Regions from separate parts of the Methylophaga thalassica genome, predicted to be linked through region 2. Evidence: riboswitches for the same ligand, from Rfam matches in the RefSeq annotation. Region 2 holds a riboswitch; the other holds the start of a gene.

Region 1 (4,441 bases), on a different contig from region 2:
TACTGGTGTCATTATTATTTATCACGCCAGTATTGGTAATGGTGTTTTCATTATCCAGCAGCCAATAACTTGTCAGCGTGCCGGCATTGGCAATAGTCCCCGTATTTTGAAGGCCGAAAGAGTTAATTGCCCCTTCACTATTCAAGGTGCCATTGTTAAAAAACTCTTTCGTGTTATTGATTGTGCCGTTAATCGCATTATTGATGACACCATAATTTATCAGCCGAGCGTCATTTGACAGCATTCCCCGATTTGTCATCGTGCCAGTGCTAGACAGTGTCATCTCAGCCGAACCAGTATTACTGATGTAATTGTAGTTAGTTAACTGGCCACTGCTTGAAAATGCACCCGTATTATTTATTTGTCGGTTATTAATCAAGGTGCCATTATTCGCTAAGGTACCTGAGTTATTCAGCGTGCCATCGTTCGTTAAGGTGCCCGAAGCACTGTTGGTGAATAAGGTTTCATTATCAAGCTGACTGTAATAGCTCATATTAAACTCACCTTCATTGGTGATGTTCGAGGGTGAATATTTTTGATTGAGCAATTTGCCCTTCAGGTTAAGGGTGCCATCAGATGTATTGATGAGGGTATTAACGTTAGTAAAGTCTGCATAGTCATCAATCAAAAACTGACTGTAATTATTTACTGTGCCGCCATTAACAAATTTACCCTGATCAATAAATTGGCTGTGATTATTGATATCGCCATAATTTGCCATAGTGGAATATAAAGTGGAGGTAAATGTGCTCTTATTGTTCAGCACACCACCATTGGCAAACACACCGCTGTTGAGGATTTGCCCGTTTTTGTTGTTATTTAGAGTGCCAGCATTAGCAAATTGACCACTATCTGAGTTAATCAAGCTACCCGCATTATTGAGTGTGCCGGTTTCGTTATTTTTTATAATGCCGTGATTGGTTAAAGTGCCACCGGTCTGATTGCTGAGTATGCCATTGTTATTCAAACTTGCTGTTGTATGGTTAACAAAACTGGCCATATTAGCGTTGTCGAATCTGCCAGTTTGCTGATTGTTGAACGTACCATGATTATTAACGATGCCATCACCTTGATTATTAAAGGTGAAAGCGTTGGTAAATTGTGCACCACTATTATTGTTGAGTACACCGTTGTTATTGAACGTGGCATCCTTCTCATTAGACATCGTGGCATTGTTGTTTATTGTGCCAGTATTCTCTAGCTTTCCCTTTTTATACTCATTACCAATGTAAGTATTGCCAGATCTATTTACGAAACTGCCATCATTTGTAATCAAACCAGTATTCGTGAATTTATAAAATGTGGTAAATGAATGACTGGCGGTATTGTTTAGTTGACCTTTGTTAAGGAATTGACTCTCATTTTCTACACTAGAGTCATTTTGAAAAATACCTTCATTATTAAAAGATGAACCCAATCTATTATGAAGAAATCTATTATTCTGAAATATGCCTGAGGCTCTGTTTTCAACTCGGCCATAATTGTTATTAAAAAACAATCCCGTATTTTCGTATAGACCCGAGTTTGTAATCTTTCCGGTATTATTCATCGTAGGCAGCGATATACCGTTGTTTGTTACCACCCCATCTTGGCCAATGGAGATATTGCCTCTGTTACGATGCTCACCGGTCATTTCCCATCTACCATTGGTAGAGATATAACCGTCTCTAAAATTTTCAAGGGAATGAGACTTAAAGACGGAGTTACTGCCATTTTGGATAGACGCTTTATTCCAAATATTGCCTCTATAACTATCAAAGGTGGCATTATTCTCGATTAAGTGCTCATTGGTTATCGCACCCCGGTTATCGATTAGGCCATTATTAACTACAATGCCAGAAGTCATATTGGCAAATTCGTTACCACCACCCGATTTAAATAGCTGGCCACCTGCTGTAATAGTTATTTTACTCGCGTTTTTATATCCATCTAATCCGATATAACCATCGCTGACGGTGATTGGGGATGTGTTTGTACCATAGAGTCCTGTGACAGCATGCACAACTGACGGCGCCAGTAAAAATGAGCTGCACAGCAACGTAGTAGAGAGCGACAGAAACTGTCGTTGTTTATTTATCATCACTCGGATTCCTTGCGTTTGTGCAACCCAGCCACCTTGTTAAACAACAAGGCCTGTGGCTTTCCGTCCCTGATTCACACCAAGTTTGGCCGATTAAATAACACGCCGATCATAATGAAATGGGGTTATAGCGACTATCAGCCAAAAGTATGATTTTGTGAGAAAAATAAATACGCAATAAAAAAAGGGAGTCACTGACTCCCTTCTAAATATGGTGTGATAAAAGAAATTAACTTTCTTTCTTATCTTTGCAGGATGGGCGTTTATCACCCTTATGTTTTTTATGGGCCGCTGCAGCTTCTTCCTTGGTCACCTTGCCATCAGCATTAGTATCCATTTTTTCGAAGCGTTTTAATGCTGCCGCTGTGGCTTCCTCTTTTGTAATAACACCATCACCGTTGGTGTCGATATGAGCGAAATATCCTTTTTTATCATGTTTAGCCATATCGTCAGTTGATGCTGGTTCAGCGAATGTCACTGTGCTCATTGCCATCGCGGCTAATACTGAAAAAAGTGCTGTTTTCATCATTAATCCCTCTTGTATTGGTTGGGATTTTTAGATTACGCCGGTCAAAGTTAACAAATGGTTATCACAATAAAAAATCGGAATTATTTTTCGATAGCCGCTTTTATATAGTCGATGGCCTTTGTTATTTGTTGTTCATCTGAAAAACGTCCCAGACTGATGCGTAAGGATGATCCTGCTTCTTCATCCGTCAACCCAATCGCTTTTAATACATGTGAAAGCAAGACCATTTCGCTGTTACAGGCAGAGCCTGTAGAAGCACAGACATTCGGCTGGAGTTTTTCTAATAGCTTATTCGCATCACAACCGATGAATTGCACATTGATATTGCCGGGATGACAATGACTTTGTGTGCCATTTAATTTAAATGGAATATGCGTCGCTTGCAGTTGCTGTAGAAACAAACGTTTCAAATGCGTTAATTGTTCACGGTGAGTTTTTGCTTCTTGTTTTGTGATACGCATCGCTTCAGCAAAACCAACACAGAGAGGCGTGGCCAGGGTGCCTGAACGCATACCAAACTGTTGCCCTCCTCCCTGAATAAATGGTGGTAACTCGGCCTGCAGATCATTTTTGATAAATATCGCGCCAATACCTTTTGGGCCATACACTTTATGTGCAGACAAACTCAGCATATCGACATTCCAGTCTTTCACGTCAATATCCATCGCTTCCGGTGCTTGAGCCGCATCACAATGAAACAGCGCACCTGCCGCATGTGCCATTTCAGCAAAGGTTTTGACATCCTGAATGGTGCCAATCTCATTATTGACCGCCATAATGCAGACCAGCAATGTCTGATCAGACAATAATGATTGATAAGCGTCTACATTAATCAGCCCGGTATTATCGACTGGAATTTCTTTGACTTTGTAACCTAGTTTTGCGGCATAAAAATAGGCGGCATTTTTAATACATTTGTGTTCAATTTCACTGATAAGAATGTCACGACGTTCAGTAGTATTGCCAAATATCACACTGGCAATCGCCTGATTGTTCGACTCCGTCGCACCCGAAGTAAAAATAACCTCTTCACTTGAGGCATTAATGCACTTTTCAATCGTGCTACGCGCAGTCTCAACCGCTGCCGCAGATTGCTGACCAAGCACATGTGCCGTAGAGTGTGGATTGGCAAAAATCTCATGATTGTAGGGTGCCATCGCGCTAACAACGCGAGGCTCTATCGGCGTGGTCGCCTGATAGTCTAGGTAAATTGAACTACCGATTTGCATTGACTGCTCCAAACAAGATCAAACTTACTGTTTGAGGTAAGTTATGACTAGAACATAAGCATGCTATTTATGCTGCCTAGTACATTATCAGAATAAGAATGTGATTAATTATAGGTGTTAAATCCCGAATATAAATACTGAATGTTAAAAATGTTCTGGAATCATTCCATATACTCAGTCATAACACCTATATAGGTTTAGAGCTGACAAAATAGTTATTCATCATATTTAATGACGACTATTTATCAATTCTCCAGCCTTTACCAAGCGATTTATAAATACTGATTAACTTTACTGCAGACTGTGTTTCGCTGACGGCAAGCGAATCTTCCGACTTGAGTCGTGTTCGTTGACTATCCAATACCGGTAAGAAGTCAGTATCCCCTAGCTCAAAACGCTGTGTGGCAATTGACTCGGCCTGCGTTGAGGTCCGTGCGGCATCTTGAAGGCGTTCGCGACGCTGTTCTTCACGGGCAAAATCACTTATGGCGGTTTTTGTTTCTTCAAGTGCCTTCAGCACTGTCAACTGGTAATTAGCCAATGCTGCCTGACTCTTGGCATCATTTTGTTTGATGCGTGCTTGAATACGACCAGTATCAAAAA
Region 2 (4,441 bases):
TGAAGATGGTGTGCAATTTGCCAGTGGCACCGCAGATAACTATGGTGTGATTTTGGGCACCGATGACGGTATCGATATCGACGAAGGCAAAGTACACAACCATGCTACTGGTGTCATTGTTTCAACCGGTACAGAAAGTGACCCTTTAAATGGGGGTAATGGTATTGATATTGATCCACTTTTCGAACCGAATGTAGGTGATGTTCGCACAGCCGGTCCACTGACCATCATCAATGAAGGTTACATCGAAGGCGTTCATGCCATTGGTTCGGATGATGCCAGTACTTCTGAAGTTACCGTCACCAACAGTGGTACTTTAGTCGGTCGTTCAGGCACAGCTATACATTTTGCGCCCAATCAAGGTAACAGCAGCCTGACACTGACAGGTAACAGTGAAATTATCGGTGATGTGATGTTCGGTAGCGGTGACGATATGGTGATCGTTGACGGACTCACTGCCACAGGTGAGCTGAGTTCAGGTATCTTCGATGGCAGCTTGGGCAATAACAGCATTATCTTCAAGGACTTTGAACTGTCAGATATTTTGTCATTTGAAATATCAGATGCACTTGTCTACCTGTCATTAGGCGTCGATAGTGGCGAGCTGTTATCAGGCAAATTCAAAAACTTCTCATCATGGGGTTTTGGTGATGGCATGTTCTCTACTGAGTATCTTGCCAGCCAGTTCGCTAACCCAAGTGCCGTACCATTACCTGCAGCACTGCCATTGTTTGCTTTTGGTCTGATTGGCATGTGGGCGGGTCGTTCACGTCTTACAGGTTCTAAAGCGGCCTAGTTCAGTTATGGTTAAACACTGACAGCAGCATAAGCAGTATTCAGGGCCAGTTTAAACATCTTTTTTCGTGTTTAAACTGGCCCTGAGTTTTATCGGTTTTGCTTAACTTTATATGTGATGTTTATGCAACTAAACTCGCTTTACGACGCAAACCCAAAAAGCCGAATAAGACCGGTGCCAACAAGAAAAACGCGGCAGGAATAGGCACAGCACTCACAGCCTGACTTATCACAAGATTCGCAAAGGTATCGCCAAATACCACTTCAAAATTAAAACCACTTATCGCCGGTAAAATAATGCTGTCAAAACTACCGACGATGCTGGCAAAGGTCAGGAAGTTAAATGTGCCTTCTTGCACATCATCACCAATAAACTCAAAGCTTAATAAACCAGCCAGCGAAGCGACACCCGAAATATCCAGCAGATCGGAGTGCGTTTCATCAAACTCCACAACCATCGAACCAAATTCACCTTGCGTGTAATTACCATTAATCGTCATCGTACCGACCGAATTACCGGCGGTCAGACTGGCATAGTTGTCATACCCGGTACCATTTACCGTCACAAGGCTGTTAATGGTGCCGGTTCCTGACAAGTTACCCCCATTAATATTGACGCTGGTTTGGCTCATGACACCATTGTTGATAGTTTGACCTGCGGTTTGAGTGTAATCACCAACCCAGGCACCACTACCGACCAATTTCGCTTTTTCATTGTTAATAAACGTGCCAGTGTTAACGAAGGCGTTCTGGTTATATATCGATTTATTATTCGTCATCACACCATTGTTCACCACGGTGTCATTAATAGCATTGGTCAAGACATAGTTATTCGTCATTGAACCCTGATTAATTAAGCGACCTGCGTTAGTGAATGTGCCCTCATTATTCAGCGTGCCATTATTCACCAGGGTAGAAGCAATGTAGTTATTTAATTTACCGGCGCGGCTATTGGTCAAAATGCCATTATTAGTAACGGTCCCACCTCTGTAACTCGATAAAGTACCGGTATTGGTGAGAATATCGTTATTGCTCAATTGTCCGTTATTGCTAAAGGTGCCCTGATTCAGAAATTCAGCCTGATTATCAATTTGGCCATCATTGATCCATCTGCCACTTTTATTCTCTATATAGCCTGTATTGGTAATCTGACCACTTGCTGCATTATTCAAATCACTGACATGCGTTGTCATGCTTCCCGTGTTTAGCAAGATGCCAGAATTATTTAAATCACTGTATTTACCATAAAAAGTACCATTATTAATAAAGGTACCCTGATTAGCTAAAACAGGATCTACAGAAAAAGGCCAGCCTATCACTGACAACTCACTATCATTTTGAAACTGTGTTCCGGACACAATGCTTGTCGTGGCATCATCATCAATCGTTAAAGGCGAAGTGTTTATTCCAGATAAAACACCATCAGCACTGGCGGCAGCGCTTAATAGGAGTGATGATGTAAATAAGGTCGTGAATAAAGAACGTTTTAGAAATTGAGTATGCATGTTCTGAGTCTCTCTCGGTCTATGTAACTCAGCCACCTTAAGAGCTTAAGGTCTGTAGCTTTCCGTCCTCAGCTCACGCTGAGTTTGGCAATAATGATATGGGCATCCAACCCAGCCAGGATTGATGATATAGAGACAGCTACAACGGCACTATCCGATTTTCGCAAACGTATAAATTAATGAGAGACGGGCATTGAGGATAATATTTTCTGACTCGTATATGATGTGCTTTCACATACCTAAGACGGAATAATAAGGGATAGCTATTTTGGTTTTTCGTTACTTTATTTGCCTGCTTTTTTTGATATTACAGGCCTGCTCATCCATACCCACCACACAAAACCGCACTGATACGGCAGTTCGTTTAGCTCAGCTCAATGGCTGGAAATCCCAGATCATCACTACAGCCTCATTTAACTTGCAAAGCTTTATCCCTGAAAAAATCTCACCGTCCGAAGAGTTAACCATTTACATAGAAGGTGATGGTTTAGCCTGGCTGAGTCGACGGAAAATGTCTTCAGATCCGACCCCTATCGATCCATTAACACTCAAGCTCGCACTTCTCGATAACCATGCCGTCTATCTGGCCCGCCCATGCCAATATGTGTGGTCTGGAGGCTGTGAACAGCGTCTGTGGACTTCAGCCCGCTTTTCTCCTGAGGTATTACAAGCGATGAATCAAGCCGTGGATAAGTTAAAAGCCCAATATCAGGCTTCTTCTTTACGGCTTATTGGTTACTCTGGGGGGGGTGCTGTCGCGACGTTATTAGCGGCTGAGCGAGACGATGTTTCTCAGTTAGTCACTGTGGCAGGTAATATTGATACTGATTACTGGACGACATTACAGCATATTTCTCCGTTAACAGGCTCATTAAATCCAGCAGACCAGTGGCCTTCATTACAGGCCATTCCACAAATTCATTTTGTGGGGAGTGAAGATAAGATCATGCCCGTTGCTGTGGCTAACGCATACCAGCAACATTTTCCTCAATCAAAGCGCCCCACTGTAAGAGTAATCACCGGTATGACTCATCATTGCTGCTGGGTTGAGCACTGGCCAGAGCTATTGCAGGAAATATCTGCCGCTAAGAAACCTGCCCCTTAATTAAATGCTCGACGTAATGTCGCTGACGGTAGCTCGCCAAATAACTGTAGATAATCATTGGAAAACCGCCCTAAATGCCAGAAGTGCCAGTCGCTGGCTACTTGCGTCACCGTCATATTAATATCTGTAGGCCTGAGCAATTGGGATCGCACTCGATTTAACCTCAAGCGATAAAGGTAGGCATTAGGGGTGATGCCCATTACTTTTTTAAAGTGATACTGCAAGTTACGCTGACTGATACAGACATCTTTACAAATATCGATAATGGTTGGGCAAATATGACTGTCCAGCTTAGCGTGAATATAGTCGATAGCTAATCTCACTGATTTAGCCGCTCTTCGCCGTGCCACGACATCAGTTTCTTGCCCATCAAAAAGTAAGGATGAATCTAATGACAGCAGCACATGTTCCATCACAGAAGTATTTAAATGTTTTTGCTGCTCTGGCTGACGGTCATCCGAAGACATCGCTGATAATTGATATAGGTAATCAGTAAACAGCTCTAACGGTTGTCGATTTACACCATCAAATACTAAAACACTGTCCACAGGCATTTCCCACTGCCGTGGATTCATCGCTCTGGCAGACTCAAGTAAGGCCGATTGTTCGAATCGAAAATAGACCGTTTCAGCATTTCCCTCAGCCTGGATATCGACTTCAACATTAGCTGGCAAGAAAAATAGTGAATTCTCAAAGGCATTATATTCAGATACTCGTACCTGATTTTGTGTGGTACGTTCGAAGGAGATGGTACAAAAGTCTTTTTCGATGATGGCGCGTTTATGTACGACCTGATTTTGCTGCTCGAACACCACTCTGAACGCCTCATTACCCACTTCACGGTAGTGCCCATAAAACTGACCTGCGGATAACTGGTTAATCTCAATCGGTAACCAATCTTGCACAAGCTGCTGTTCATAAGCATCAAACAAAGGCTGATCACAATACACAAGCGCTTGTGTCGGTATCATATTAATGTGTTGGCACAGGTATATGAACTAAGCATACGAAGAAAAAGCCATAAAAGAAGGTAGGC

What was found. Region 2 has a riboswitch for cyclic di-GMP ahead of QQL60_RS08010 (autotransporter outer membrane beta-barrel domain-containing protein). Riboswitches for the same ligand answer to the same signal wherever they lie in the genome.
Region 1: another riboswitch for cyclic di-GMP. It lies ahead of QQL60_RS05540 (beta strand repeat-containing protein); the one in region 2 lies ahead of QQL60_RS08010 (autotransporter outer membrane beta-barrel domain-containing protein).

Annotation. Positions count from the first base shown of each region.
Region 1 is NZ_BSND01000004.1:134,428-138,868, reverse strand. It holds gene QQL60_RS05540 (beta strand repeat-containing protein) at 1-2,080, opposite strand, end outside; cyclic di-GMP riboswitch class I at 2,099-2,180, opposite strand; gene QQL60_RS05535 (EF-hand domain-containing protein) at 2,310-2,609, opposite strand; gene QQL60_RS05530 (cysteine desulfurase family protein) at 2,690-3,838, opposite strand; gene QQL60_RS05525 (efflux transporter outer membrane subunit) at 4,077-4,441, opposite strand, start outside.
Region 2 is NZ_BSND01000005.1:173,381-177,821, forward strand. It holds gene QQL60_RS08005 (hypothetical protein) at 1-796, shown strand, start outside; gene QQL60_RS08010 (autotransporter outer membrane beta-barrel domain-containing protein) at 918-2,300, opposite strand; cyclic di-GMP riboswitch class I at 2,320-2,399, opposite strand; gene QQL60_RS08015 (alpha/beta hydrolase) at 2,569-3,405, shown strand; gene QQL60_RS08020 (helix-turn-helix domain-containing protein) at 3,402-4,376, opposite strand.